3 regions of the Pseudomonas sp. F007 genome follow, and region 3 is predicted to be linked to each of the others. Evidence: riboswitches for the same ligand, from Rfam matches in the RefSeq annotation. Region 3 holds a riboswitch; each other region holds the start of a gene.

Region 1 (10,042 bases), on a different contig from region 3:
AAAGGTCGCCATCTGCCCGTGCAGGTCGCAGGCCAGGCGCAACAACGGCACGGCCAACGCCGCCCCGCTGCCCTCGCCCAGGCGCAGGCCGAGGTCGAGCAATGGCGCAGCGTGCAGGCTCTCCAAAAGATGGCGATGTCCTGGCTCTGCGCCACGATGACCGAACAACATCCACTCGCGGCTCGCCGGGTTCAGGCGTACCGCCACCAGCGCCGCGACGCTGCATATAAAACCGTCGACCAGGATCGGCAAGCCTTGCTGGGCACAAGCCAGATACGCGCCAACCAGCGCGGCAATTTCGAAACCGCCGAGGTTGAACAGGGTCTGCACGACATCGCTACGCTGCGCGCCATGCACGGCCAGGGCGCGCTCTATCACCTGCGCCTTGTGGCTGACGCCGGCAGCACTCAAGCCGGTGCCCGGGCCGGCCAGATGAGCCACCGGACAATCGAGCAAGGCACACGCCAGGGCACTGGCGGCAGTGGTATTGCCGATGCCCATCTCGCCACCGATAAACAGTTGGGCGCCAGCGTCGATGGCCCGCAACACGCTGTCACGCCCAGCCTGCAACGCTTGCTCGCCCTGGGTCGCGGTCATTGCCGGCCCCTGAACGAAGTTCGCGGTGCCCGCCCCGAGGTGCAGATGACGCACGCCCGGCAAATCCAGGGCCAGATTGACGGTACCCAGGTCGATCACTTCCAACTGCGCTTGCAGCTGGCGCGCCAGGACGCTGATCGCCGCACCGCCGCTGACGAAGTTGTGCAGCATCTGTCCGGTGACTTCCTGCGGGTAGGCCGAAACCCCTTCGGCGACCACCCCGTGGTCACCGGCAAAAATCGTAATCCACAGCTGCTCCAGGCTCGGTTTCACCCGCCCCTGCATGCCGGCCAGTTGCAGCGCGAGGGTTTCCAGTTGACCGAGGGAACCGGCGGGTTTGGTCAGTTGTTGCTGCCGGTCAGTCGCCTGGGCAACAACGTCGCTATCGATTGCCTTGCACGGGTTCATCCACCACGAATCTGTCATAACGCATTACCTTTCAACGTCAGGGGCAAACCGGCAACGGTCAATACGACACGCTGACAACGTTCAGCCAGGGCTTGATGCAGCCATCCGGCTTCATCGACATAACGGCGAGTCAATTCGCCCAGCGGCACGACACCCATACCGGTCTCGTTGCTGACAAACAGGATTTCGCCCGGCAATGTCGCCAGGCACTCCAGCAGCGCTTCACGTTCCTGGGTCAGACGCGCGGAATCGTCGAGCATCAGCAGGTTGGTCAGCCACAAAGTCAGGCAATCCACTAGGAGGCAACGCTCGGCACTGGCGTTTTCGCGCAACACCCGGGCCAGTTCCAGCGGCTCCTCGATCAAGCCCCACTCGGCAGGACGGCGTTCGCGATGATGGGCCACGCGAGCATTCATTTCGCCATCCAGGGGTTGACTGGTGGCGATATAGATCACCTCCAGCGCGCTGTCGCTGGCAAGTTTTTCGGCCAGGCGGCTTTTGCCGGAGCGGGCGCCGCCGAGGATTAGTTGGAGCATGACAGTGTCCTGAAAATTTCAGTGAGGCAGATGGCCCCTTCGCGAGCAGGCTCGCTCCTACAGGGGTGCGGCGTATACATAAAAACCTGTAGGAGCAGCCCGGGCGGCGTTCCGCTGCTCGCGATGAGGCCAGAGCAGTCAATTCAAATCCCACAGAGCTGACGCAACAGCCCGGTATCCAGATGCTTTTCCACCAGATCCGCCAGGCGCTCGATATCGCGTTCGCGCAAGCCGTGGTAATCAACCTCCTGCACCGCTTGCAAACCGGCCCAGCGCAGCAGCGCACTGCAGGCGGCGGGCGATTCGAACAGGCCATGCAGATAAGTCCCGAGCACCTGGCCATCGGCACTCTGTGCGCCGTCGCAGCGTCCGTCTTCCAGCAACACCGCTGCGTGCTCCAGTGCAGGGCCGGTGGTCACCCCGGCATGAATCTCATAACCGCTGACCTCGGCGTTTTCCACCTGTAAACGGCCACGCACATTGCGCAGTTGCTTCTCTCGTTCGAGCACGGTTTCAAACGCCAGCAAACCGAGGCCGGCGCTGGAGCCAGCGGCGCCCTCCAGGCCCAGCGGGTCGTGTACCTGCGCGCCGAGCATCTGCAGCCCTCCGCAGATCCCCAGCAGCTTGCCGCCGTAGCGCAGGTGCCGGGTGATGGCGGTGTCCCAGCCATTGGCGCGCAAGTGCTGCAGATCGCTGCGCACGCTTTTCGAGCCCGGCAGGATGATCAGGTCCGCCGGCGGGATCGGCTGGCCAGGGCCAATAAACTGCAGGTTGACCTGGGGATGCAGGCGCAACGGGTCGAAATCGGTGTGGTTGCTGATGCGCGGCAAGACCGGCACCAGCACATTGAGCACCTGTTCGGCCTTGTCGGTCTGACGCTGGTCGATGCCGTCCTCGGCCTCCAGGTGCAGGTCCATGACATAGGGCAGGACGCCAATCACCGGTTTGCCGGTGCGCGCCTCGAGCCAATCCAGGCCCGGTTGCAGCAGTGCGATATCACCGCGAAAGCGATTGATGATGAAGCCTTTGACCCGCGCCTGTTCGCTGGCCGAGAGCAGTTCCAGGGTGCCAACCAGATGGGCGAACACACCACCGCGGTTGATGTCGGCAATCAGCAGCACCGGGCAATCCACTGCCTCGGCAAAGCCCATGTTGGCGATGTCGCCGGCACGCAAGTTGATCTCCGCCGGTGAGCCAGCGCCTTCGACCATCACCACCGGGTAGGCGGCGCTGAGGCGTTGATGGGACGCCAGCACTGCCTGCATCGCGATCGCTTTGTAGTCGTGATAGGCGACGGCATTCATCGTGGTAACGGCCCGGCCGTGGATGATCACCTGGGCGCCGGTGTCGCTGTTGGGCTTGAGCAACACCGGGTTCATATCGGTATGCGGCTCGAGGAGCGCGGCCTGGGCCTGGACCGCCTGGGCCCGGCCGATCTCGCCGCCATCGGCAGTAACGGCGCTGTTGAGTGCCATGTTCTGCGGTTTGAACGGCACCACCGCCACACCCTGGCGCGTCACCCAGCGACACAACGCCGTCACCAGGGTGCTCTTGCCGGCATCGGACGTGGTGCCCTGCACCATCAATGTAGTCATGAGGCTTCCTTGGCGTAGGCGATGAAAGCGCGCTCGAGGCGCAACCAGTCATTTTCGTCGGCCGGCAGGCCAAAGCGTACGCTGCTGTTGTGACTGAACAGGCGCAGCAAGATGCCCTGCCGAGCCATGAATTCATACAAGTGCTCGGCACGCTCGGTGATCAACCACTGGAACAAGGCGCAGCCACCGTGGGGCTTGAAGCCATGCCGCTCGAGGACTTCCACCAGGCGCTGGCTGGCCGCCTCGCTGCGCAGGCGCTGCTGCTGATGCCCTTCGGTATCACGCAGGCAAACCTGGCCGAGTACCCGCGTCGGCCCACTGACCGCCCAGGGGCCGACCTGTTCGGCGAGTAACTTGAGCAGTTTGCGTTCCGCCAGGACAAAACCCAGGCGCACACCCGCCAGGCCGAAAAACTTGCCGAAGGAGCGCAACACGATCAACCCGACCTGATTGGCGAAGGCCGCCAGGCTCAGATGCGGGGTGTTGTCCATGAACGCTTCATCGACCACCAGCCAGCCGCCGCGCTGCGCCAGCCGCCCGTGCCATTCGAGCAGGCGTTCCGGGGTCAGGCTCAGACCGGTGGGATTGTTCGGATTGACCACCACCAGCACATCAAGCTTATCGAGGTAGAAATCCACCTCCTGCTCCACCACTTCGCGCACCACGTAGCCGTTGCGCCGCCAGGCTTCGGCGTGTTCGGCATAGCACGGCGAGAGCACGCCGACCTTGCCGGCACGGCGCAAGCGCGGCAGCAACTGGATAGCCATTTGCGAGCCGGCGACTGGCAGTACATGGCTGGCGCCGTAGTACTCGCGCGCCGCCTGCTCCAGGCCGTCTTCGGTTTCCGGCAAACGCGCCCAGGCCCGTGGCGCAATCTCCGGGATCGCCCACGGCCACGGCGCCAGGCCGCTGGAAAGGTCGAGCCAGTCGGCTTCGGCGATGCCATAGTGCAAGGCCGCCTTGCGCAGGCGGCCACCGTGTTCAAGCATAAAACTCGGCTCCCACACAGAGAATCAGCAACCACAACCACACCCCGCGCTGGACCAATTGCCAGCCACGGTCGATCGAGTCAGCATCCGCCGGCACGCCTTCGCCCAGTTGCGGACGTTGATGCAGCTCGCCGTGGTAGATCGCCGCGCCGCCCAATTCCACACCCAGGGCCCCGGCACCGGCCGCCATCACCGGCCCGGCGTTGGGGCTGTCCCAGGTCGGTCCCTGGGTGCGCCAGCACTTGAGCGCCAGGCGGGTTTTGCCCAATAGCGCGTAGGTCAGGGCCACCAGGCGTGCGGGAATGTAGTTGAGCAGGTCGTCGATTTTCGCCGCTGCCCAGCCAAAACGTTCGAAGCGCTCATTACGATAGCCCCACATCGCGTCGAGGGTATTGCTCAGGCGATAAAGCACCACCCCCGGCGCACCGGCCACGACGAACCAGAACAGCGCGGCAAATACCGCGTCGCTGCCGTTCTCCAGCACCGATTCGGTGGCCGCACGGGCCACTTCAGTTGAGTCCAGCTCGCTGGTCTGGCGACTGACCAGATAACCGACCCGGTTGCGGGCTTCGTCCAGGTCATCGCTGCGCAAGGCACGGGCCACCGGTTCGACATGCTCGCCGAGGCTGCGTAGACCCAGGGCGCAATACAGCGCAAGAATCTCCACCAGCCAACCGATGTAGGGCAGCCACGACAAAGCCGTGGCCAGCAGGGTCAGGGGCACGACCACGATCACCCAGGCGGTGACGCCATGGCTGCGCCAGCCGCGACCGGCGGCGTTGAAGCGCTGCTCGACCCGGTCGGCAAAACGGCCGAAAGCCACCAGCGGATGCCAGCGTTTCGGTTCGCCCAGCAACGCATCCAGCGCCACGGCGGCGACACTCAGCAACGCCACACTCATTGACTCACTCCCCAACTATTTTCATACAGCAGTTCACTCAGCGGACGCGGTTGCGCCCAGCCTTCCAGTGCCAGCATCGGCGCTGGATAGAATTCGTTGACCGGTCCCAGGCACAACACCGCCAGCGGCTTGGCCCCTGGCGGCAACCCAAGCAGGTCGGCCAGCGCTTGCGGTTCGAACAACGACACCCAGCCCATTCCCAGCCCTTCCGCACGGGCGGCCAGCCAGAGGTTCTGAATCGCGCAGGACAGCGATGCCATGTCCATTTCCGGCAACGTCCGTCGGCCGAAAATGTGCCGTTCGCGGTCATCCATCAAGGCCGCGACCAGCACTTCGGCGCAGTCGTTGATGCCTTCGACCTTGAGCTTCATGAAGTCGTCGGAACGCTCACCGAGGGCCTCGGCAGTACGCACCCGTTCCTCTTCCACCAGACTCTGGATGTGCTGGCGCAGCGTTCGATCACTGATGCGGATAAACCGCCAGGGCTGCATCAGGCCGACACTCGGCGCCTGATGCGCCGCTTCCAGCAGGCGGCGCAACAACTCCGGCGCCACCGTGCCGCCGCTGAAGTGACGCATGTCGCGTCGCTCGGCAATCGCCCGATAGACCGCCTGGCGTTCGGCTTCGGAAAATTCCTTGGCGCTCATGGCTGCTTCGCTGCAGGCGCGAGCAGTGCGGCAATCGCTGATGGATTGGAGGGGAAGTAGAAGTGCACGTAGGACGCGGTCATCCGCCCTTCACGGTAGACCGCCTCCGCTCCGCGCCCGCCATTGGGGCTCAGGCCACGAGCGATCGGCTCGAGGGTAGTGCTGGTCAGCGAGTGGTGGTAGGTGTGCCCGCGCAACGCGCCTTCCGGCAACTCCACCGCCTGTAACGCCAGCGCGGCCAGGCGTTTTTGCATCACCGCGTCGCCGCTGAGCAAACCGACCAGTTCGGCGCGTACGCCGTCGACGTCGGTCAGCGAGTCCAGCAGATAGAGCATGCCGCCGCATTCGGCGAGCAAGGGTTTGCCGGCGTCATGGTGGGCACGGATGGCGGCGAGCATGGCGCTGTTCTGCGCCAGTGCCACGTGGTGCAGTTCCGGATAGCCGCCCGGCAGGTAGAGGCTGTCCGCTACGGGCAGTTGCCGATCACGAATCGGTGAAAAGAAGCACAGTTCGGCGCCCATCGCCCGCAACAGGTCGAGGCTCGCGCCATAGGTGAAGGCAAAGGCTTCGTCGCGGGCCACGGCGATGCGCACCCCGGCCAGCAGCGGCTCGGCGGCGATCACTTCAGGCGCGGCAAAGGTCACCGCTGGCGGCAGTGCCACTTCGCAACTGCTGGCGAGGGCATCTGCCGCCGCGTCGAGACGCAGGTCCAGATCATTCAGCTCGCTGGCCTGGACCAGGCCCAGGTGCCGACTCGGCAACTCGATGCCGGTCTCGCGCGACAACGCGCCGTACCAACGCAAGCCTTCGGTCAGGCTGCCTTCAAGCAGCTGTGCATGACGCAAGGTGCCGACCCGGTTGGCCAGGACCCCGGCGAACGGCAGGTCCGGCTGATAGCGCGCCAGGCCCAGTGCCAGTGCGCCAAAGGTCTGGGCCATGGCGGTGCCATCAATCACCCCCAGTACCGGCACGCCAAAGTGCCGGGCCAGGTCCGCGCTGGAGGGGGTGCCATCGAACAGCCCCATGACCCCTTCGATGAGGATGAGATCCGCGTCCAGGGCCGCTTCCCACAACAGACGACGACTTTCCTGCTCGCCGACCATCCACATGTCCAGTTGGTACACAGGATTGCCGCTGGCGCGCTCGAGGATCATCGGGTCGAGAAAATCCGGACCGCACTTGAATACCCGGACCTTGCGCCCCTGGTTGCGGTGCAGGCGCGCCAGGGCGGCGGTGACGGTGGTCTTGCCTTGACCGGAAGCCGGCGCGGCGATCAGTACCGCCGGGCAGTGACGAGGGTTATTCATGAACAGTGACTCACAGTTCGACACCTTTCTGCGCCTTGATCCCGGCCTGGAACGCGTGCTTGATCATGCCCATTTCGGTGACGGTGTCGGCCAACTCGACCATCTCCGGCTTGGCACCGCGACCAGTGACCACCACGTGCTGCATAGGCGGACGGGCCTGCAGATCGCTGAGCACCTGATCGAGATCCAGATAGCCATGCTTGAGGGCAATGTTCAGCTCATCCAGCACCACCAGGCCGATGGCCGGATCTTGCAGCAGCTCGCGGGACACGGCCCAGGCCGCTTCGGCGGCGGCGATATCACGCTGGCGATCCTGGGTTTCCCAGGTGAACCCTTCGCCCATCACATGAAACCGCACCTGCTCGGGGAAGCGCCGGAAGAACAACTCTTCGCCGGTGCTGTTACGGCCCTTGATGAACTGCACCACGCCGCATTGCATGCCGTGGCCCATGGCTCGCGCGAGCATGCCGAACGCCGAACTGCTCTTGCCCTTGCCGTTGCCGGTGAGCACCAACAGCAGCCCGCATTCGTTGGGCGAGTTGGCAATGCGCTCGTCGATCACCGCTTTCTTGCGCAGCATGCGCGCCAGGTGTCGTTCGTCGCGTTCAGGGGAATCAGTCATGGGGGAGCTCTCCGTTGAGGCTGGATAACGGCGGGCAGGCATGGAAAAAGACGGCAAGAAGCCTGGCATCGCCCACCGTGATGCCGCTGGATGGATCAGGCCGGTCTCCGGGCTCATGAGCGGCGATTGGCCGGGCGCTGCGCCTTCCCATGTCGCAGCGGACACAGTGGCTGATGGCAGCGCTTTCACTCATTTACCGTTGCGGGGGCAGCGCCGGGATCGTCGCCCGTCCTGTCAAAGAACGCGCCCTCACCGGCTTCCCTGTTTCACTCGATCGACCCACGGGCCACCGAGCACCTGAAACAAGTCGCGAAGGTTAGTGGGTTGGGGGTGGAGCGTCAATTAAAGGAAGGCCCGGCCTGACCGATTGAACCTTCGGCGCCGCGCGCGCCTCTACCCATCACGCGATGTTATTAATGGGAGATCGGCATGCAAACGTCTCGCCTGACAGTTGTCCTCACCCTGGCCGCAGCCCTGGTCGCCTGCGGCGAGACCGCAGTCCTGAAAGTCGCCGAGGGCACTGGCCCATCGCCCGAACTGCCGGCGCCAAACAAGACCCTGCTGCCCACCGTCAACATCGCGCCTGCCGTGGGCTGGGCCGATGGCGCCAAACCAACGGCCGCCGCCGGCACCAAGGTTGGGGCATTCGCCGAAGGCCTGGATCATCCACGCTGGCTGTACGTGCTGCCCAATGGCGACGTGCTGGTGGCCGAAACCAACGCGCCACCCAAGCCCGATGACAGCAAAGGCCTGCGCGGCTGGGTCATGAAGCAGTTCATGGGCCGCGCAGGGGCTGCGGTACCCAGCGCCAATCGCATCACCCTGCTGCGCGACAGCAACCACGACGGTGTGGCCGAAACCCGCACAACCTTTATCGAGAACCTCAACTCCCCCTTTGGCATGACCCTGGTGGGCAATGACTTGTACGTGGCCGATACCGACCGCCTGCTGCGCTTCAACTATGTCGAAGGTGCAACCACGATCAGTTCGAAACCGATGAAGGTCATCGACCTGCCAGGCGGCCCCCTCAATCACCACTGGACCAAAAACGTGATCGCCAGCACCGACGGCAGCAAGCTCTACGTGACCGTCGGCTCCAACAGCAATGTCGGCGAGAACGGTCTGGACCAGGAGCAAGGTCGGGCGGCGATCTGGGAAGTGGATCGGGCCACCGGCAATCACAGGATTTTTGCCTCGGGCTTGCGCAACCCCAACGGCATGGCCTGGGAGCCGAACAGCAAGGCCCTGTGGACGGCGGTGAACGAGCGGGACGAGATCGGCAGCGACCTGGTGCCGGACTACATCACCTCGGTCAAGGACGGTGGTTTCTACGGCTGGCCCTTCAGCTATTACGGGCAACATGTCGACGACCGGGTCAGCCCGCAGGATCCGGCGCTGGTGGCCAAGGCCATCGCACCGGATTATGCCGTGGGCCCGCACACCGCTTCACTGGGCCTGACCTTCGCCCAAGGCAGCACATTACCGGCGCCCTTCACCGAGGGCGCATTCGTTGGCCAGCATGGCTCATGGAACCGTGAACCCCATAGTGGCTATAAAGTGATCTTCGTGCCCTTTCACGCCGGCAAACCCTCTGACCCGCCGGTGGATGTGCTGACCGGTTTCCTGAACAAGGATGAAGAGGCAATGGGCCGGCCGGTAGGCGTGGTGATCGACCGACAAGGCGACCTGTTGGTGGCCGACGACGTAGGTAACAAGATCTGGCGAGTATCCGCTACACGCTGATGTCAGCGTTTGCGACACAGCGTCAGGCCATCACCCAGTGGCAGCAACGACAGATCAACCCGCGCATCCTCCTTCAGCGCCCGATTCAAGGCCTGGATGGCGCGGGTATCTTCGCTTTGCGGATTGCTCTCCAGCACGCGCCCACTCCACAGGGTGTTATCGAACACCGCCAGCCCACCGGTGCGCAGCAAACGCAGGGCATGCTCCAGATAGGCCGGGTAATTGGCCTTGTCGGCGTCGATGAACATCAGATCGAAGCATCCACCCTGCCCCTCCCGCTCAAGTTCGGCCAGGGTCTGCAAGGCGGGCGCCAGGCGCAGTTCGATACGCTCGCTCAGTCCTGCTTCCTGCCAATAACGGCGGGCAGTGGCATTGTAGTCGCCGGGAATGTCGCAGCAGATCAATTTGCCATCATCGGGCAGCGCCGCCGCCATGCACAGCGCGCTGTAGCCGGTAAAGGTGCCGACCTCCAGCACCCGACGGGCGCCGGTGAGCTTGATCAGCAAGGCGAGAAACTGCCCCTGCTCGGGTGCCACTTGCCAGCGTGCCATGGGCAGGGCCTGGGTTTCGTCACGCAGACGGCGCAGCAGCGGCGTTTCGCGCAGCGAGACATCCAGCAAGTAGTGATAGAGGGCGTCGTCGAGATTAAGCGTTCGTGCAGTCATGACCCCCTCCGCCCACCCGGAACAAAACTAGG
Region 2 (10,042 bases), on a different contig from region 3:
CTCGACGATGATCCGTGCGTAGGGATTGAACTCGGCTTCGGGGCCCGGGCCGAGAAACAGCGGTTGATTGATGCCGTTCTTGCGCTTGATGGCGAAGGTCGACAGGGTGCGGAACCCAAGCTTGGCATAGAGCTGCTTGGCCTGGCGGTTGTCGTGCAGCACCGACAGGTCGAGGTAGCTCAAGCCACGGCTCATGAAGTGCTCGATCAGGTGGCGCACCAGCACCTCGCCGACCCCGGGCCGTGTGCACTGCGGGTCGACGGCCAGGCACCAGAGGCTGCTGCCGTGTTCCGGGTCATGGAAGGCCTTTTCATGGTTCAGGCCCATGACGCTGCCGATTACCGCGCCGCTGTCTTCGTCCTCCGCCAGCCAGTACACCGGCCCACCTTGATGGCGGGGTGTCAGGCGTTCGGGGTCGATCGGCAGCATGTTGCGCAGTTGGTACAAGCGATTGATCGCCTGCCAATCGTCGGCGCTCTGCGCCCGACGAATTCGAAAACCGCGAAACACCCGGGTCGCCTGGCGGTAGTCGCTGAACCACAGGCGCAGGGTGTCGGACGGGTCGAGAAACAGCTGCGCCGGTTCCAGCCCCAGCACCTGCTGGGGCGCTGCGACGTAGAGGGCGATGTCACGCTCACCCGGTTGCTCGTGGGCCAGTTCGCCGGCCAGGCTCGCCGCGTCGGGGAAGGTGTGGCCGATCAGCAGGCGCCCCCAGCCGCAATGCACGGCAATTGGCTCGCCGCTGCAGCTGCCGTCTTCGGCAAAGCGTGCCTGCAGGCGTTCATAGGACGGCGCCTGGCCGCGCAGCAAGCGCTGGTTGAGGGCTGTGGCGTGAGGTTTCATTGATCAGATTCCTTGTTCGCTGAGCCACAGGTTCAGCGCCGCCAGTTGCCACAGCTTGGAGCCGCGCAGCGGGGTCAGTTGGCCTTGCGGGTCGGTGAGCAGGCGATCGAGCATCGCCGGGTTGAACAGGCCACGGTCCTGGCTTGGGTCGAGCAGCAACTCGCGCACCCAATTCAGGGTGTCGCCCTGCAAATGCTTGAGGCCGGGCACCGGGAAGTAACCTTTCTTGCGGTCGATCACTTCGCTGGGGATCACCAACCGCGCCGCTTCCTTGAGCACTTGTTTGCCACCGTCCGGCAGCTTGAATTTGCCCGGCACCCGCGCGGACAACTCGACCAGGCGGTAGTCGAGAAACGGCGTGCGCGCCTCCAGGCCCCAGGCCATGGTCATGTTATCCACACGCTTGACCGGGTCGTCGACCAGCATCACCGTGCTGTCCAGGCGCAGCGCCTTATCCACAGGCGCGTCGGCGCCGGGCTGGGCGAAATGCTCGCGGACGAAGTCGCCGGCGGCGTCATGGGCAGTCATCCACTGCGGTTGCACCGTGGCGGCGTAGTCCTCATAACTGCGGTCGAAAAACGCCTGGCGGTAGGCGGCGTAGGGATCCTCGGCGGCATCCACCTGCGGATACCAGTGGTAGCCGGCGAACAGTTCGTCGGCACCCTGACCGCTTTGCACCACCTTGCAGTGCTTGGCCACCTCACGGGACAACAGATAAAAGGCAATGCAGTCGTGGCTGACCATCGGCTCGCTCATCGCCCGGAAGGCCGCCGGCAATTGCTCGATGATTTCCTTTTCGTCGATGCGCAGTTGGTGATGGCGGGTGCCGTAGTGCCTGGCGATCAGGTCGGAATACTGGAACTCGTCACCGCGCTCGCCGCCGGCGTCCTGGAAACCGATGGAGAAGGTCGACAGATCCTCCACGCCGACTTCACGTAGCAGGCCCACCAGCAGGCTCGAATCGACGCCACCGGACAGCAGCACACCAACGTCCACCGCCGCCCGTTGACGAATCGCCACGGCTTCGCGGGTGCTGGCGAGAACCCGGTCACGCCAGTCTTCGAGGGTCAGATTTTGCTCGTCGGCGCGTGGGCCGTAGGGCAGGGTCCACCAGGTTTTCTGCTCGGTGCGGCCGTCGGCCTCGATGCGCATCCAGCTCGCCGGCGGCAGTTTTTCAATGCCGGCCAACAGGGTGCGGGGAGCCGGCACCACGGCGTGAAAGTTCAGGTAGTGATTGAGCGCGACCGGATCGAGGATCGGTGTGATATCGCCGCCCTTGAGCAGCGCCGGCAAGGCCGAGGCGAAGCGCAGCCGCTGGTCGGTGCGCGACAGGTACAGCGGCTTGACCCCGAGCCGGTCGCGGGCGATGAACAAACGTTGGGCATCGCGCTCCCAGATGGCGAAGGCGAACATGCCGTTGAGCTTCGGCAGCAGCGCTTCGCCCCAGGCGTGGTAGCCCTTGAGCAGGACCTCGGTGTCGCCACCGGAGTAGAACGCGTAACCCAGGCCTTCCAGCTCGGCGCGCAGTTCCGGGAAGTTGTAGATCGCGCCATTGAAGGCCAGGGACAGGCCCAGGACATTGTCGACCATCGGCTGCGCCGATCCGTCCGACAGGTCCATGATTTTCAGGCGGCGATGGCCCAGGGCTATCGGCCCCTGGCTGTGGAAGCCCCAGGCGTCAGGGCCACGGGGTGCCAGATGATGGGTGATGCGTTCGATGGCCGCCAGGTTGGCCGGTTGAAGATCAAAACGTAATTCGCCAGCTAATCCGCACATGGTGTCCAAGCCCTTTTTTCGGCATGTGTGTCGCTACTGGTGGCTTACGTGTACCGCTGTTTGCAGCATTTGCACTCTGTACAGCTTTCAGGCGGCACCTGCTTTTGCAGCGTGCTCGACCAGTAGCGTTGTGCACCGAACCGGGCGGTTTTTGCCTGCCGCCACGGCTGATGATGTGGGTTTTTCGAGTGAGCGGTGGCTGCGATCGTTCAATAAAATTTACCAACGGTCGATGAGCACCGGGCTTTTTTCAACGAAAGCGCAGTACTTCCAGCGTAAAACCCGGATAATCGCGCCCATTCAGTTTCGCTCGACTTTTTTGGTAATCCCCTATGGAAATCAAGGTTAATTTTCTCGACAACCTCCGACTTGAAGCCAAGTTCGATGACTTCACGGTGATTGCCGACCAACCCATTCGCTATAAGGGTGATGGCTCTGCGCCGGGCCCGTTCGATTACTTCCTCGCCTCGTCGGCCCTGTGTGCGGCGTACTTCGTGAAGCTGTACTGCAGCACTCGCAACATTCCCACCGAGAACATCCGGCTGTCGCAGAACAACATCGTCGACCCGGAGAATCGCTACAACCAGATCTTCAAGATCCAGGTCGAACTGCCGGCCGACATTTGCGACAAGGACCGCCAGGGCATCCTGCGATCCATCGACCGCTGCACGGTGAAGAAGGTGGTGCAGGCCGGGCCGGAGTTCGTCATCGAAGAGGTGGACAACCTCGACGCCGATGCTCAAGCGCTGCTGATGCCCAACTCGACGGCGGACGCCAGCACCTTCATCGTCGGCAAGGACCTGCCGCTGGAGCAGACCATCGCCAACATGTCGGGGATCCTCGCCGACCTGGGGATGAAGATCGAAATCGCTTCATGGCGCAACATCGTGCCCAACGTCTGGTCGCTGCATATCCGCGATGCGCATTCGCCGATGTGCTTCACCAACGGCAAGGGTGCCACCAAGGAAGGCGCGCTGGCCTCGGCCCTGGGCGAGTTCATCGAGCGGCTGAACTGCAACTTCTTCTATAACGACCAGTTCTGGGGTGAGGACATCGCCAACGCGCCGTTCGTGCATTACCCGGATGAGCGCTGGTTCCAGCCGGGGCGCAAGGACGAACTGCCGCCGGAAATCCTCGACCCGCACTGCCTGAAGATCTACAACCGCGATGGCGAACTGCGCGGCTCGCACCTGTTCGACACCAACTCCGGTAACGAAGAGCGGGGCATTGTGTCCTTGCCGTTCGTGCGCCAGTCCGATGGCGAGGTGGTGTACTTCCCCTCGAACCTGATCGAAAACCTGTTCCTGAGCAACGGCATGAGCGCCGGTAACACCCTGGCTGAAGCCCAGGTGCAGTGCCTGTCGGAGATCTTCGAGCGGGCGGTGAAGCGCGAAATCATCGAAGGCGAGTTCGCCCTGCCGGACGTGCCGCAGGAGGTGCTGGCCAAGTACCCGGCGATTCTGGCCGGGATCCAGGGCCTGGAGGAGCAGGGCTTCCCGGTGCTCGTCAAGGACGCCTCGCTGGGCGGTGAATTCCCGGTGATGTGCGTGACCCTGATGAACCCGCGTACTGGTGGTGTATTCGCCTCGTTCGGCGCGCACCCGAGCCTGGAAGTGGCGCTGGAACGCAGCCTTACCGAATTGCTTCAGGGCCGCAGTTTCGAGGGCTTGAACGATCTGCCGCTGCCGACCTTCGAAGGCCACGCGGTGACCGAGCCGAACAACTTCGTCGAGCACTTCATCGATTCCAGCGGCGTGGTCTCGTGGCGCTTCTTCAGTGCCCAGTCGGACTACGAGTTCGTCGAGTGGGACTTCACCAGCGACGGCGAAGACTCCAACGCAGAAGAAGCCGCGACCCTGTTCAAGATCCTCGAAGACATGGGCAAGCAAGTGTACATGGCGGTCTACGAGCACTTCGGTGCCACGGCCTGTCGGATCCTGGTGCCGGACTATTCGGAGATCTACCCGCTGGACGACCTGATCTGGGACAACACCAACAAGGCGCTGTTCTTCCGTGCCGATATCCTCAATCTGCACAGCCTCGACGACGCCGAACTGAAGGCCCTGGGCGAGCGCCTGGTGGAAAGCGAGCTGGATGATTACACCGATATCACCACCCTGATCGGTATCGAGTTCGACGACAACACGGCCTGGGGCCAGTTGACCATCCTCGAGCTGAAACTGTTGATCTACCTCGCCCTGCAGCAATACGAAGAGGCGAAGGACGCGGTGGAAGCCTTCCTGCAGTACAACGACAACACCGTCGAGCGCGGCCTGTTCTACCAGGCGGTGAACGCAGTGCTGGAGATGGAACTGGACGAAGACCTGGAGCTGGCGGACTACGAGGTCAACTTCCGCCGGATGTTCGGCAACGAGCGGATGGATGCGGCGATTGGTTCGGTCAACGGCAGCGTACGCTTCCATGGCCTGACGCCAACCAGCATGAAGCTCGAAGGCCTGGACCGGCACCTGCGCTTGATCGACAGCTACAAGAAATTGCATGCGGCGCGGGCCAAAGTCGCGGGTGTCTGACTCTTGTAGGAGCTGCTTGTCGGGCCGCCGCATCGCAGCGCATGGCGACTCTGCGGTGTGTCAGGCTCTGCACCTTCGCCGGCAAGCCGGCTCCTACAAGGTTGGGGGCGGTCACGGATTCCGCAACTGATTCGCCGTGGCAGACCCGCTATCAGGTGGCGCGCAAGCGCAAGATCTGCGCGCCGTCGAGCGGGTCCGTGAGGTAGTGGGCCTGCACGCCGAAGGTGTCGTACAAACGTTGTGGCGTGAGCACTTCCAGCGGCTTGCCGAGTGCCACCAGGCGTCCGCGGTCGAGGATTGCCAGGCGGTCGCAGGTCAGGGCCTGGTTGAGGTCGTGCAGGACGATCAGGCTGGTGACGGGCAGGGCCTGGACGCCCTTGAGAATCGTCAGTTGATGCTGGATGTCGAGGTGGTTGGTCGGCTCGTCGAGCAGCAGGATCTGCGGGCGCTGGGCGAGGGCCCGGGCGATGTGCACGCGCTGGCGCTCACCGCCGGACAGGCCGCGCCAGGTGCGTGTGCCCAGGTGCGTGGCGTCGACATCGTGCAAGGCCTGGCGGACGATGGCCTCGTCTTCCCGGCTCCACGGGCGCAGGGCCGACAACCAGGGCGTGCGCCCGAGGGCAACGGCGTCGAACACGCGGATCGCATCGTCGGTGTCGGCCTGCTGTTCGACCACCGCCAGGCGTTGCGCGATGCTGCGTCGCGAGAGTTTTTCCAGCGGCTGGTCAGCCAGCCACACACCGCCGGCTGACGGCGTGCGCAAGCCGGCCAACAGCTTGAGCAAGGTAGACTTGCCGGAGCCATTCGGCCCGACGACGCCGAGGGTTTCGCCGCGATGCAGATCGAGGTGGATATCCTCCAGCAACTCGGCGTCACGCACCCTGAAGGACAGACCTCGGCAACTCAGTGCGGGCGCGTTCATCGGGCGTTCCTGCGGCCGATCAGGATCAGCGCGAACACTGGCGCACCGACCAGCGCGGTGATCACCCCGACCGGAATCACCTGGCCTTTGATCAAGGTCCGCGACAGCACATCGGCGGCAATCAGAAACAGCGCCCCGGCCAAGGCACTGGCGGGCAGCAGCCGTGAGTGCCCGGTGCCGAGCAGCAGGCGCACGGCATGGGGAATCACCAGGCCGACAAAACCGATGGAGCCGACAATCGACACCATCACCGCCGTCACCAGCGCTGCACAGCCGACCAACACAAACTGCACCCGGCGTACCGGTATGCCGAGTGATGCGGCTGAATCGCTGCCAAAGGCAAAAGCGTCCAAGGCACGCCGGTGCAGCAGGCATAACAGCAGACCCGCGACCGCCACCGGCACCGCCAGCCACACCGACGGCCAGCGCACCCCGCTGAGGTTACCGAGCAGCCAGAACATGATGCCCCGCGCCTGTTCGGAACTGGCCGACTTGGTAATCAGGAACGCGGTGAGGGCATTGAACAGCTGCGAGCCGGCGATGCCCGCGAGGATGATTTGCCCGGTGCCGCGACTCGAGCCGCTGAATCGCGCCAACAGGATCACCAGGCCAAACGCGGCCATGGCGCCGACGAAGGCCCCGGCCGACAAGGTCAGCATGCCCGCGCCGACGCCGAGCAGGGCCACCAGCACGGCGCCGGTCGAGGCCCCGGCGCTGACGCCCAGCAAGTACGGATCGGCCAGGGGATTGCGCAGTAGCGACTGCAGGATCACCCCGCAGGTGGCCAGGCCGGCACCGCAGGCGGCGGCGACCAAAGCGCGGGTCAGGCGATAATTCCAGACGATGCCCTCGTCGATCGGGTCGAGCGGGTAGCCGGCCGCCCACAGTTTGTTCGCCAGCACCTGGAATACCACGTGAAGTTCGATGGCGGTTTCACCGATGGCCACCCCGGCGACCACGGCGGCCAACAGCAGCGCCATTGCCAGTAGCGTTCTAATCAGGCTCGTGGTCATTTCGGCAGGTCGTAGCCGTCGATGGCCTCGGCCAGTTGCCGCAAGCCGTCGAAGGTGCGCACGCTGGCCTGCATGGCCATCGCATCAAGGATGATGATGCGGTTGTTCTTCACCGCGTCCATGTTGCGGGTCACCGGGTCGCTGCGCAGGAATGCGAGTTTCTTTTCATGGTCGTCGGCGGGGAAACGGCGGCGGTCCATGCGAGCGATCACCAGAAACGTCGGGTTGGCCTTGGCGATGGTTTCCCAGCCGACCGTCGGCCATTCCTCGTCGGACTCGACCACGTTACGCACGCCCAAGGTCGTCAGCATGAAGTCGGGAACGCCCTTGTGGCCGGCCACATAAGGGTCGATGTCCATATCGGCACTGGAGAACCAGACCAGGGCACTGAGCGGCGGGCGCTTTTTCTCGTGTGCCTTGGCAATCGATTGGGCGAGGCTGGCCTTGAGTTCGTCGGTCAGTTGGGTGCCGCGCTCGCGCACATCGAAAATCTCGGCGAGTTGCTCGATGCCCTTGTAGATGCTTTCGATGCGGAACGGCGCCAGGCGCGTACCGTCGGCGCCCACCAGGTTGTCCTTGGCTTCGCAGTCGGAGGGCAGCAGGTAGGTGGGGATCTTCAGCTCATGAAATTGTTCGCGGGTGCCGACCACGCCCTGAGGCCCGACCGTCCACTCCAGCTCCACTGTCACCAGCTCCGGGCGCTTGCCGATCACCGCTTCAAAACTTGGATCGTTGTCCGCCAGGCGCTCGATCCTGTCGTTCTGCGCCTTGTACGCCGGCAGCACGTTGTTGAACCACAGCGACGTGCCGAGCACCTTGTCGCCCAGGCCCAGGGCGTAGAGCATTTCGGTGCCGGCCTGGCCGATGGTCACGGTACCGCTGGGGGCATGCTGGAAGGTCAGGCTGCTGCCGCAGTTCTCGAGGGTCAGCGGGTAATGGGTCGGGGTGGCCTGGGCCAGGGCGCACAGGCCCATACCGGCAATGAGGGTCGAAAGGCGGGGCAACAGCATGGGGCAATCTCCATTTGTACCGTACAGGCAACAGCAGGGGGTACGGTTTGGAAACACACCCTCGAACACTGCGTTGAACACAGGGCAAGGCCGCGCGACCAGGGAACTGGCGGGCGGCAGGATGTCCTTCCCGGACACCCCGCCGGTTAGTCATTTGCTTGGCCGGCAGGTCTCCTGACTCGTGCGTCGTCGCCGCACTCCGGCCTTCCCGGAGTTGATCCAGTGGCAGTTGAGGAGTGGGCTCGGCATCTACAGTTGCGGGGGCAGTTCCGATGGACACCGGGTGTGGTGTTTCGGATTCCCTATTAATCCCGTGGGGGACCGGCGGCGCTATGGTAGTCGATCACGCCGCCGGGAGGAAACGCGCCAGCCGTTCGTTAGGGCAGGCGCGGTGGGTGAAAGTTGCTGTCGATGAGCGACTGGACGATTTCGATCGAGCCATTGATCGCGAACTGCGCGCCCATGCACACCAGCAAAAAGCCCATCAGCCGGGAGATGGCGTCGATCCCGGATTCGCCGGTGATGCGCATGATCAGCCCCGAGCTGCGCAGGCAAATCCACAGGATCAGCGCAGTGAACAGGAAGATCAGCGGCGGCGCGGTGGCAATCACCCAGGCCGGGAACAGGGTGCTGTGCTTGATCGTCGCCGCAGAACTAATGATCAGGGCAATGGTGCCCGGGCCGGCGGTGCTGGGCATGGCCAAGGGAATCAGGGCGAAACTTTCCTTTTCCTTGACCTCGTGGGCAGCCGTGGGTGGCGGTGGCGGCGGAAACAGCATCTTCATGCCCATGACGATCAGGATGCCACCCCCGGCGATGCGCAATCCGGGGATGGAGATGTTGAAGGCATCCATTATCAGTTCGCCGGTGTAGTAGGTCAGCGTCATGATCAGGAAGACATAGATGGCCGTCAGCCGCGCCTGCTGGTTTTTTTGGCGCTGGTTGAGGCCTTTGCTCAGGGCGAGGAACAGCGCCACGGTGGTGGGCGGGTTGAGCAACGGCAACAACGCCAGCAACCCCAGGGCAATCGCGTTGAATAAATCACTCATGGGTTTTATTGAGTGGCGGAGGTTTTGATCTTCAGGATGTCGGTGTAGATCGCATTAACCGTCTGCCCCACTTGCAATTTCTTCATGCGCTCCTGAAGTGCCGGATCTTCGACCTTGAGCACCCTCACTTTGCCTTCAGGAGGCAGCAGGGTCACTTCATGGGTTTTGAGATCGATCTTGGTGATCTTCGAGCTGACCTTGACCTGGCGCACCGCTTCGCCGCCCGGGTTGGGATTGTCCTTGGTCGCCCGAATGGTCATCGCTTCATCGCTGACACCGGGGGCGCCACCCACTTCGGTGTCGAGTACATAGGCCACCGAGCGCAGGACTTGAATGTCGACCTTGTCACCGACTTTCAGGTTGTGCAGGGCCTTGGCTTTCTCGGTCAGTTGCAGGGGGATCGGCTGCTGGTCAGGGCCTTCGATCGTCACTTGATGGTTTGCCGCATCGACCGCCAATACCTGCGTCACCACGTGGCCTTCCATCGCGGTACTGCCCAACGGAATATCAGCCGCCTGGGCGCTGATGGCGGCAGTCGACAGAAGGGTGGCAAACGTAACACGCAAGGCGAAGGATTTGATGGGTTTCATGAGCCTGGTTTCCCTGTAATAGCTGACGGACACGCCCAAGAATAGTCGCTGTTCGGCAACTTGCCTGCTGACGTTATCGATTGAATTGCCGAGCATTTCGCCCTGCATGGGACTGTCTGCTATTTGCGATTTCACTGAGTTAAGTCAGCAGGCGATCGCCGGGCAGCCGTTTAAACTTGAACTACTATGATTTCGAACGGTCGCGCGCGAAGCAGCGGCCGCGGTCGACCATCACAGCACTCACGTGGTGCGTACGCGCTGATTTTGTTTTTCGGGAGGGGGGCGTCGTGCTCGACTACATTGCGCTG
Region 3 (10,042 bases):
GCATGTCCCGCGCGATACAGCGACGACTCGCTGAAGCTGTCACTGGCCAACACCCGGCCCACCAGAATCAACGCCGTGCGGCGAAAACCCTTGGCCTGCACCTTCTCGGCGATATCTGCCAGGGTCCCCAGCACCCAGTCCTGATCCGGCCAACTGGCCCGGTGCACCACGGCAATCGGGCAATCCGCGCCGTAATGGGGCAGCAGTTCAGCGATGATTTTCTCCAGGTGATTGACCCCCAGATGAATGGCCATGGTGGTGCCGTGGGCGGCCAGGCTGCTGAACGACTCGCCGGCGGGCATCGTGGTCTTGTCGGCATAACGGGTGAGGATCACGCTCTGGGCGATGTCCGGCAGGGTCAATTCAGCTTCCAGCAACGCCGCGCAGGCGGCGGTGGCGGTGACGCCGGGGATGATTTCGAACGGAATATCCAGTGCCCGCAGGTGGCGGATCTGCTCGCCGATGGCGCCGTACAGGCTCGGATCGCCTGAGTGCACGCGAGCCACATCCTGGCCTTGGGCGTGGGCCTCGTATATCAGCTCGATGATCTGTTCCAGGTGCAGTTCGGCGCTGTTGACCACCTGTTCGGCCTGATGGCCTTCGAGCACGGCAGCTGGCACCAGCGAGCCGGCGTAGATGATCACCGGGCAACTGCGGATCAGCCGTTGGCCCTTGACGGTGATCAGTTCCGGATCGCCGGGGCCGGCGCCGATGAAGTAGACGGTCATGGCCGGCTCCTGAGGGGGTAGGGAAGGGTGCAGATGAGCGATGCTCATGATGAAAAGGGGGATTATGGCAATGTTCGCTGTTGAAACTGTAGGAGCGAGCTTGCTCGCGAAAAACTTGAGGGCGCCGCAATTATTCAGGATGCTCGTGTCATCGTTAACGTTTTTCGCGAGCAAGCTCGCTCCTACAGGTGCAGGAAATCATTACCCCGCACACGCCAACGCAAAGGTCGCCTGCGCATACTTCTGCCGTGAAATCAGCAAGGTCGCCGGCGCCTGGGCCAGTGCTTCGGCCAGGGCGAGGGCAGAGCTTTCGGCGACGCCGTAACAACCCGTGCGCTCGAAAGCGATCTGCGACTGGTGGCTGAGCTGTTCTTGATAGCCGGACAATTGCTCGCTGCTGAACACGGTCAGCGGTAAACCCAATTGCTCAGCCAGTTCAATCAGACCAGGTTCATCGCGTTTCAGGTCGATGCTCGCCAGCGCGGTGATCGATTGCAGATCGATCCGCTGAGCCTGCAAGGCCTGATCGAGTAACGCGCGCAGCGTGCTGGCCGGGCAGCCGCGTTGGCAGCCGAGGCCGACCACCAGGGTCGGCGCCGCGCGCGTTTCACTCATGCCTGATAGTCACCTGCGCTTTTGCGTCGGAACAACCAGGCGCTGATCAGCCCCAGGGCCAGCCAGAACGCCACGTTGGTCAGCTGCGAAGCGATCTTGAACTGTGCTTCCAGGGCCTCGGGGGCGAGCATCGAATGCACGTCCGGTTGCGGTGCGCCGACGATGTGCGGCACCGCCAGGATGGCCACGCCGAGTGCCTTCAGCAGCCAGTTTTTGCCGAAGGCGATCAGCGCGATACCGGCAGCGGTAGAAGCGGCAGTACCGATCCACCACATCTGCCGTTGCGCCAGGTCGGCGGCGGCAGTACCCGGTAGCTCCGGCGGCAGGCCGAGGGTCGGCGCGAGCACGAAAGTGGCGTAGCCGGCCAGGCCCCAGAGCAGGCCCTGGGACGTGCGGGTCGGGGAGCGCAGGGTGTAGAGACCGGCGAGCATCAGTGCAAAACCGACCGCCACCACCAGGTTACCGCCGGTGGTCGACAGCACGCGCTGCCAGCCGTCTTCCGGTTCCCAGGCTTCGGCGTCGTGGCTGTGGGCAGCCATCGCCGAGTCGGCATGTTCATGCACGTGCTCTGCGACGGGCTCGGATTTCTCGTAGGTCTCGGCCTGCAAAATCAGCGGCGAGACCCAGAAGCTTTGCAGCAGGGTCAGCAGAAGGGCGGCCAGCAGCCCGCTGAAACCTGCGGTTTGAGCAATACGCTTGATCATCTGGGCAGGTCTCAGTGGCACGGGAAAGCGGCGCTGTGCCGGGTGTCATGAGCGGCGTTGTGCACGGCTTCGATGTGCGAGAAGCCGGCGAAATACACCAGGCAGGCACCGAGGATCGAGGCACTGAGGGCGGCCACCAGGCGTTGGCCCAGTGTGGTGGTGCCGGCGGCGGTGGCGTGGCGGGTGCTGCTGATGGTCGACATGGCGCTTACCTCTGGTCAGTCAGGGGTGATCCGTGCGCATGCAAGCCTCCGCGAGCAGGCCGCGGAAACTCAAACAGCGCCCGCCCACCGCGGGTTTGTTATTCAAGTATTGCGGGCCGGTCTCCGGGCTCACGAGGGGCTGGCACTGGCCAAACCTGCAAGAATCGCCTTCCCATGCCCTACAGCAGGCACAGTGGCTGTGATTCTTCGCTCGCTTACCGTTGCGGGGGCAGCACCGGACTGACATGGCTTTGGAGTAAAGCACATGATTCACCGGTTTCCCGTTTCACCCTGTGAAGGGCACCCGTAACAAGCTGTGTAGGAGAGCATGGGCGGGTGCTGGCGTCAATCCTGGGACCGGGTTGAACCCTTCGCGAGCAGGCTCGCTCCCACAATGGATCAGTGGCCACCACAAACATTGACCAGGCCCAGTACGATGCGTAGCCTTGCACCTTCGAGGTTCTTCGGCCCCAGCGCCGAAGCTAAGAAGGGAACGCGGTCGATGCCGCGGCTGCCCCCGCAACTGTGAACGGTGTCGTCGCTGCCAGGCCACTGCACGCTCTTTCGAGCGGCGGGAAGGCGCAGAAACCGCCAGTCGAAAGACCGGCCCACCGTCAGCCAGGAGACCTGCCTCGATCCAGATTCTCACTACAACCGGGCGGGGTGATCCGGTGGCGAACTGCTCCCGCGCGCGTCTGCGTTGCCGGTCCTCGTCCCGTATGCCCGCCACCTTGCCAAAGGGCATCCGATGAAAACACTGGCCAAACTCCCCGTCACCATCGTTACCGGCTTCCTCGGCTCGGGCAAGACCACCTTGCTGCGGCACATGCTCGACAACGCCCAGGGCCGGCGCATCGCGGTGATCGTCAACGAATTTGGCGAGCTGGGCATCGACGGCGAAATCCTCAAGCAGTGCTCCATCGGTTGCACCGAGGAAGAAGCCAGCGGCCGGGTGTATGAGTTGGCCAACGGCTGCCTGTGCTGCACCGTCCAGGAAGAGTTCTTCCCGGTGATGCGCGAGCTGGTGGCGCGCCGTGGCGACCTTGATCACATCCTCATCGAAACCTCCGGCCTGGCCCTGCCCAAGCCGCTGGTCCAGGCTTTCCAGTGGCCGGAAATCCGCAGCGCCTGCACGGTTGACGCGGTCATCACCGTGGTCGACAGCCCGGCCGTTGCCGCGGGCACCTTCGCCGCCTTCCCGGACCAGGTCGACGCCCAGCGCAAGCTCGACCCGAACCTGGACCACGAATCGCCGCTGCACGAACTGTTCGCCGACCAGCTGTCCAGCGCCGACCTGGTGATCCTCAACAAGACCGACCTGATCAACCCCGAAGACCTGGCCCGAGTGCGCCTGGAAGTCGCCGAGGAACTGCCGCCAGCGGTGAAAATCATCGAGGCCAGCAGCGGTCGCGTGCCACTGGACGTGCTGATCGGCCTGGGCGCCGGCTCCGAAGAGCACATCGACAGCCGCCACAGCCATCACGATCATCACCACGACGGCGACGATCATGACGATCACGATCACGACGCCTTCGATTCGATCTCCATCGAACTGCCGCAGGCCGATGAAAGCCTGCTGCTTGATGCCTTGACCCAACTGGTGGTGCAGCACGGCATCCTGCGGGTCAAGGGTTTCGCCGCCATCCCGAACAAGCCGATGCGTCTGCTGATCCAGGGCGTGGGCACGCGCTTCGACAAGCACTTCGACCGCCAGTGGGGCGCCGAAGAAGCGCGCAGCACGCGTCTGGTGCTGATCGGCCAGGAACTGGATGCGGCCCTGCTCGAAGCGCAACTGCGCGCCGCCCTCAGCGTCTGATCCATGCACCTGCTCAGGACCCAGCCCGGCGGATTCGTCTCCGAGGACAACATTGCCGATCTCGGGCAAACCCCCGCCGAGCTGGTGATCCTGTGCAGCGGTGACTCCAGCCTGGCGCTACTGGCCGAGGCCGCGCAGCAACTGCCTGAGGATTACCCGAGCCTGCGCCTGGCCAACCCGATGCAGGTGCAGAATCACGCCTCGGTCGACCTGTATGTCGATCAGGTGCTGCGCCACGCCAAAGTCATCCTGATCTCGCTGCACGGCGGGATTGCTTATTGGCGCTATGGCGTCGAGCGCCTGATCGAGCTGGCGCAGCGCGGCGTGCAGTTGATTCTGGTGCCGGGCGACGACCGTCCCGACCCGGAGCTCAGCGACTTGAGCACGGTGCCGGTGGCAGACCGCGAGCGGCTCTGGCACTTCCTGCGCCAGGGCGGCAAGCACAACGCCCTGGAGTTGTATCGCTGCCTGGCCAACCGTTGGCTTGGCCGCGACTATGCCTGGGGTGAACCGCAGGTTTTGCCACGCACGGCGATCTATCATCCGCATCACGCCCAGCCGAACCTGAAGGATTGGCAAGCCGACTGGCAGCCCGACCAGCCAGTGGCGGCGCTGCTGTTCTATCGCTCGCACTTGCAGGCGGCCAACACCGCGTTCGTCGATGTGTTCTGCCAGCGCATGCAGGCGGCGGGGCTCAATCCCTTGCCCATCGCCGTCGCCAGCCTCAAGGAGCCCGGCTGCCTGAGCGTGGTCGAGGACTGGCTGGACGAGGTGCAGGCGGCGCTGATCCTCAATACCACCGGCTTTGCTCAATCCAGCCCCGAGGCGCCGCACCTGCGGCCGTTCCGCCGCGACATCCCGGTGATCCAGGCGATCTGTGCCCAGGACAATCAGCCGGGCTGGAGTGCCAGCGAACAGGGGCTGGGGCCGCGTGACCTGGCGATGCACATCGCCTTGCCGGAACTGGACGGGCGGATCATCAGCCGGCCCATCAGCTTCAAGGACCTGGCCTGGCGCAGCGAGCGCAGCCAGTGCGATGTGGTGTGCTACCGGGCGCACCCCGAGCGCATGGATTTCGTCGCCGAACTGGCCCGGCGCTGGGCCGAGTTGGCGCGGGTGCCGAACAGCGAAAAACGGGTGGCACTGATTCTCGCCAACTACCCGACTCGCGATGGACGCATCGGCAATGGCGTCGGCCTGGATACGCCGGCGGCGGCCTTGAATATTCTGCGAGCGTTGCAGGCTCAGGGGTATCCGCTACCGGCCGAATTGCCCGCCAGCGGCACCGCGTTGATCCAGCAATTGCTCGGCGGGGTCAGCAATGATCTCGACAGCATCGACCTGCGCCCCTGCCAGCAGAGCCTGGCGCTGGAGGACTACCGGGCGATGTTCGAAGCCTTGCCCGCAGCCAATCGCAACGCGGTGCTGCAGCGCTGGGGCGACCCGAGCGCGGACCCGATGTACCGCGACGGTCGACTGATGATCGCCGGCCTGCGCTTCGGCCTGACCTTTGTCGGCATCCAGCCGGCGCGTGGTTATCAGGTCGATCCGAGCGCGGTCTACCACGACCCGGACCTGGTGCCGCCCCACGGCTACCTGGCGTTCTACTTCTGGCTGCGCAAGGTCTATTGCGCCCATGCGCTGATCCATGTCGGCAAACACGGCAACCTCGAATGGCTGCCGGGCAAGGGCGTCGGCCTGTCCGAGCAGTGCTGGCCGGATGCGCTGCTGGGGCCGCTGCCGAACATCTACCCGTTTATCGTCAACGACCCGGGCGAGGGCGCCCAGGCCAAACGCCGCACCCAGGCGGTGATCATCGACCACCTGATGCCACCGCTGACCCGTGCCGAAACCTACGGGCCGCTGCGCAACCTGGAGTTGTTGGCCGACGAATATTACGAAGCGCAGTTGCTCGACCCGCGCCGCGCCCGCGAACTGCAGCGCGACATTCTGGCGCTGGTGCGTGAAACCCATATCGACCGTGAGTTGCAACTCGACAGCGACGCCGACGCGGCGATCTGGCTGCCGCGCCTGGACACCTACCTGTGCGACCTCAAGGAATCGCAGATCCGCGATGGCCTGCATGTGTTTGGCGAATCGCCGAGTGGGCGGTTGCGCATTGATACCTTGCTTGCGCTGTTGCGCATTCCCCGGGGGGATGGCCGGGGGGCGCAGTCGAGTGTGTTGCGGGCGCTGAGTAAAGCTTTTGTTCTGGGTTTCGATCCGCTGGACTGTGCGCTGGGCGAACCCTGGAATGGGCCGCGGCCGGAGGTATTGGCCGCGATCAGCGATGAGCCGTGGCGTACCGCAGGCGATACCCGTGAGCGGTTGGAGTTGTTTGCCAGCCAACTGATCTCGCAGACATTGAACCCTGATACCTGTAGGAGCGAGCCTGCTCGCGATGGTGTATCAGACACATCGCAGTCGCCTGACACTCCATCGCGAGCAGGCTCGCTCCTACAATGGCCGGCATCGGTAGAGGTCGAGGCCATCCTCGACCACCTGCGCGAAGTCGTCGCCCCACGCCTGGACGCCTGCGGCCCGGCGGAAATGCACGGCTTGCTCAGCGCCCTCGACGGGCGTTTCGTCCCCGCCGGCCCCAGTGGCGCCCCCAGTCGTGGACGCCTCGATGTGTTGCCCACCGGGCGCAATTTCTATTCGGTGGACGTGCGCAACCTGCCGACCACCACTGCCTGGCGCATCGGTTTTCAATCGGCCAACCTGATTCTCGAGCGGCACCTGCAGGACCACGGCGATCACCTGCGCCAGCTCGGTCTGTCGGTGTGGGGCACGGCGACCATGCGCACCGGCGGCGACGACATTGCCCAGGCCATGGCCCTGATGGGCGTGCGTCCGGTATGGGCCACGGGTAGCCAGCGGGTCGACGATTTCGAGATCCTTCCGCTGAGCCTGCTCGACCGCCCACGGGTCGACGTGACCTTGCGCGTCTCCGGGTTCTTTCGTGATGCCTTCGCCAACCTGATTCGCCTGTTCGACGCCGCCGTGCAAGCGGTGGCCGCGCTGGACGAGCCGGATGACCTCAACCCGCTGGCGGCCAAGGTGCGCCAGGAGCGCGAGGCGTTGCTGCAGTCCGGAATCGATGCCGAGGCGGCGGCGCGTCAGGCCGGTTGGCGGATCTTCGGCGCCAAGCCCGGTGCCTATGGCGCCGGCGTGCAGGGCGCGATCGACGGACGCCTGTGGCAGAGCCGCGAGGACCTGGCCGAGGTCTACTTGAACTGGGGCGGCTACGCCTATGGCGGCGCCGATGAAGGCACCGCTGCACGCGGCCAGTTTGCCCAGCGCCTGAGCCAGGTGCAGGCGGTGGTGCAAAACCAAGACAACCGCGAGCACGACCTGCTGGATTCCAACGATTACTACCAATTCCAGGGCGGCATGCTCGCCGCCGTGGAAAGCCTCAGTGGTGCAGCGGCGGCCAGTTACCACGGCGATCACAGTCAGCCGGACCTGCCGAAGATCCGCACCCTCAAGGAAGAACTGAACCGGGTGATCCGCTCGCGGGCGGCCAATCCGAAGTGGATCGAGGGGGTCAAGCGCCACGGCTATAAAGGTGCATTCGAGCTGGCGGCGACCGTCGACAACCTGTTCGCCTTCGACGCCACCACGCAACTGATTGACGATCACCAGTACGCCTTGCTGGCGGATGCCTACCTGCTCGATCCATCGACCCGCGCCTTCGTCCAGCAGCATAATCCCCATGCCCTGCGCGACATGACCGAGCGCCTGCTGGAAGCCCAGCAGCGCGGCCTGTGGCAGGAGCCGGGGGCCTACCGCGAAGCGCTGGAGCACCTGCTGCTGGATATCGAGGAAGAGTGTTGAACCCAAGTACGAGAGCCGAGATGACCGACACCCCGCACTTTCCGCTGTCCGCCGTGGTCGGCGCCGACGCCTTGAAACTGGCGCTGTGCCTGAGCGCCATCGACCCGAAAATCGGCGGCGTGCTGATCGAAGGACCGCGGGGCATGGCCAAGTCGACCCTGGCCCGGGGCCTGGCCGATCTGCTGGCCAGCGGGCAGTTTGTCACCTTGCCGTTGGGCGCCACCGAAGAGCGGCTGGTCGGCACCCTCGACCTCGACGCGGCGCTGGGCGAGGGCCGTGCGCAGTTTTCTCCGGGGGTGTTGGCCAAGGCTGACGGTGGCGTGCTGTACGTCGATGAAGTCAACCTGCTGCCCGATCACCTGGTGGACCTGCTGCTCGATGTCGCCGCCAGCGGCACCAACCTGGTGGAGCGCGACGGCATTTCCCATCGGCATCCGGCGCGCTTCGTGCTGATCGGCACCATGAACCCGGAGGAGGGCGAGTTGCGTCCGCAACTGCTCGACCGCTTCGGCCTCAACGTCGCCCTCGAGGGTCACACTGAACCGCTGGAGCGTGGGCAGATCATCCGCCGACGCCTGGATTTCGACAGCGATCCGCAAGGCTTCTGCGAGCAATGGCAAGACGCGCAACAGCAACTGCGCGAGCGCTGCCAGCGTGCCCGTGAGGGGTTGGCGGCGATTGCTCTGGACGACGATGCGCTGGCGCAGATTACCGAACGCTGCTTTGCCGCTGGAGTCGATGGCCTGCGCGCCGACCTGGTCTGGCTGCGTGCCGCGCGTGCCCATGCCGCCTGGCGTGGTGCCGCAGCCATCAGCGAGGAAGACATAGACGCGGTGGCCGAGTTTGCCTTGCGTCATCGGCGACGCAAACCGCCGGCACAAAATCCGGCTGTACAAAACCAGAGCCAGCCACCGGCAACCCAAGCCTCGCCAAACCAACCGTCACGGCCCGACGAAGGCCAGGGCCAGTGGGGCGAACTACCGGCCCAGGCCTTGCCCACCGGCGCGCGCCGTGAGGTGCCGAGCTGGCCAAAAAAGCCCTAGGCATTCGCCCTCGTGCAACGGCGGGGGCGAATGCCAGGCCCCGCGCCGGGCACTTGAAAAGCGGTCGCCAGGGCCAACGGCAAGCCGCGAGCAGCGGCACGGTGAACTGGCCGGGGACCTTGCTCAATGGCCGTCCACGCCAGCGCGATGACCTGCTGTTTCACCTGCGCACCCGCAGCCCCCATGAATTGTGGCTGGTGATTGTCGACGCCTCGGCCTCGACCCGTCGCCATCAGGCCTTGAGCGATGCCAAGGGTCTGCTGGCACAGCTGTTCGACGACGCCTACCGCCAGCGCGCGCGGCTGGCCTTGCTCACCGCCAGCGGCAGCGCACCGCGTTGGCAAGTGCAGGGTCTGAAAGCCTCGGCCAGCCTGCGCGACTGGCTCGATGCGCTGGGAGCGGCGGGGGGGACGCCGTTGTCGGCAGCATTGGCCGAGGCCGAAATCTGGCTGGCGCGGCGGCAAAAACGCTATCCGGCTGAACAGCAGCGGATCCTGCTGTTGACCGATGGCCGCCTGAAATCGATGCCCGAGGTGCCGGCTTTCGCCTGCCCGAGCCTGCTGGTGGACATCGAGCGCGGGCCGATTCGCCTCGGTCGGGCGCAAACCCTGGCCCGGGCGTTGAACGCCGAATATCGGCATATCGACGACTGATCCGGCGTCGGCTGCTAGCTGCCCTGATCGATGCACCCATCGCCATAAGCCTGATAGCGCAGGGTGTGCACCACACCCTGGGAGTCGGCGTAGGTCAGTTCCCGCGAGCCGATTCCGCAGTAACCGTAATCGGAGGTCGAGATCACCCGGGCGATGTCCAGGTGCATCCCCCAGTGATAGTCCTCTGCAGCAGGTGCCGGTGCGGTCGCGGCGGATGCCAGGGTACTCAGGCTGAGCAGGACCAGGCCAAGCAAGGCGGTTTTCATGATGGGGTTCCTTTATAGGCGTTTGAAGGATTTCAACGTCAGTACGACGTACCCCGTTGGGGTTTATTCCCGGATTGAGCAAGCAAATGCACTGTGACTTGTGGCAGACTTTCGCGATTGATTCCGTTAATGCGAACATGATTCCGCTATAGCGGAATATAAAGCCAGGAGAAAACC

Evidence for each region. Region 3 has a riboswitch for cobalamin ahead of cobW (cobalamin biosynthesis protein CobW). Riboswitches for the same ligand answer to the same signal wherever they lie in the genome.
Region 1: it holds a riboswitch for cobalamin, as region 3 does, so the genes downstream of both, cobO (cob(I)yrinic acid a,c-diamide adenosyltransferase) here and cobW (cobalamin biosynthesis protein CobW) in region 3, are expected to answer to the same signal.
Region 2: it holds a riboswitch for cobalamin, as region 3 does, so the genes downstream of both, ACZYR5_RS00835 (ABC transporter substrate-binding protein) here and cobW (cobalamin biosynthesis protein CobW) in region 3, are expected to answer to the same signal.

Annotation. Positions count from the first base shown of each region.
Region 1 is NZ_JBVATA010000001.1:262,793-272,834, forward strand. Features, by position in the region: gene cobT (nicotinate-nucleotide--dimethylbenzimidazole phosphoribosyltransferase) at 1-1,023, opposite strand, end outside; gene cobU (bifunctional adenosylcobinamide kinase/adenosylcobinamide-phosphate guanylyltransferase) at 1,020-1,541, opposite strand; gene ACZYR5_RS01320 (cobyric acid synthase) at 1,685-3,136, opposite strand; gene cobD (threonine-phosphate decarboxylase CobD) at 3,133-4,125, opposite strand; gene cbiB (adenosylcobinamide-phosphate synthase CbiB) at 4,118-5,026, opposite strand; gene bluB (5,6-dimethylbenzimidazole synthase) at 5,023-5,673, opposite strand; gene ACZYR5_RS01340 (cobyrinic acid a,c-diamide synthase CobB) at 5,670-6,980, opposite strand; gene cobO (cob(I)yrinic acid a,c-diamide adenosyltransferase) at 6,991-7,602, opposite strand; cobalamin riboswitch at 7,684-7,918, opposite strand; gene ACZYR5_RS01350 (PQQ-dependent sugar dehydrogenase) at 8,032-9,345, shown strand; gene ACZYR5_RS01355 (O-methyltransferase) at 9,348-10,010, opposite strand; gene ACZYR5_RS01360 (C40 family peptidase) at 10,038-10,042, opposite strand, start outside.
Region 2 is NZ_JBVATA010000001.1:167,989-178,030, reverse strand. Features, by position in the region: gene ngg (N-acetylglutaminylglutamine synthetase) at 1-843, opposite strand, end outside; gene ACZYR5_RS00855 (N-acetylglutaminylglutamine amidotransferase) at 847-2,619, opposite strand; gene ACZYR5_RS00850 (OsmC domain/YcaO domain-containing protein) at 2,952-5,150, shown strand; gene ACZYR5_RS00845 (ABC transporter ATP-binding protein) at 5,302-6,072, opposite strand; gene ACZYR5_RS00840 (FecCD family ABC transporter permease) at 6,069-7,085, opposite strand; gene ACZYR5_RS00835 (ABC transporter substrate-binding protein) at 7,082-8,095, opposite strand; cobalamin riboswitch at 8,243-8,436, opposite strand; gene ACZYR5_RS00830 (MarC family NAAT transporter) at 8,473-9,144, opposite strand; gene ACZYR5_RS00825 (hypothetical protein) at 9,150-9,734, opposite strand; gene ACZYR5_RS00820 (DUF3302 domain-containing protein) at 10,022-10,042, shown strand, end outside.
Region 3 is NZ_JBVATA010000012.1:121,087-131,128, forward strand. Features, by position in the region: gene cobM (precorrin-4 C(11)-methyltransferase) at 1-728, opposite strand, end outside; gene ACZYR5_RS27555 (cobalamin biosynthesis protein) at 930-1,343, opposite strand; gene ACZYR5_RS27560 (CbtA family protein) at 1,340-2,047, opposite strand; gene ACZYR5_RS27565 (CbtB domain-containing protein) at 2,059-2,250, opposite strand; cobalamin riboswitch at 2,348-2,573, opposite strand; cobalamin riboswitch at 2,691-2,899, shown strand; gene cobW (cobalamin biosynthesis protein CobW) at 2,999-4,066, shown strand; gene cobN (cobaltochelatase subunit CobN) at 4,070-7,903, shown strand; gene ACZYR5_RS27580 (magnesium chelatase ATPase subunit I) at 7,924-8,946, shown strand; gene ACZYR5_RS27585 (vWA domain-containing protein) at 9,000-9,599, shown strand; gene ACZYR5_RS27590 (DUF2790 domain-containing protein) at 9,614-9,865, opposite strand.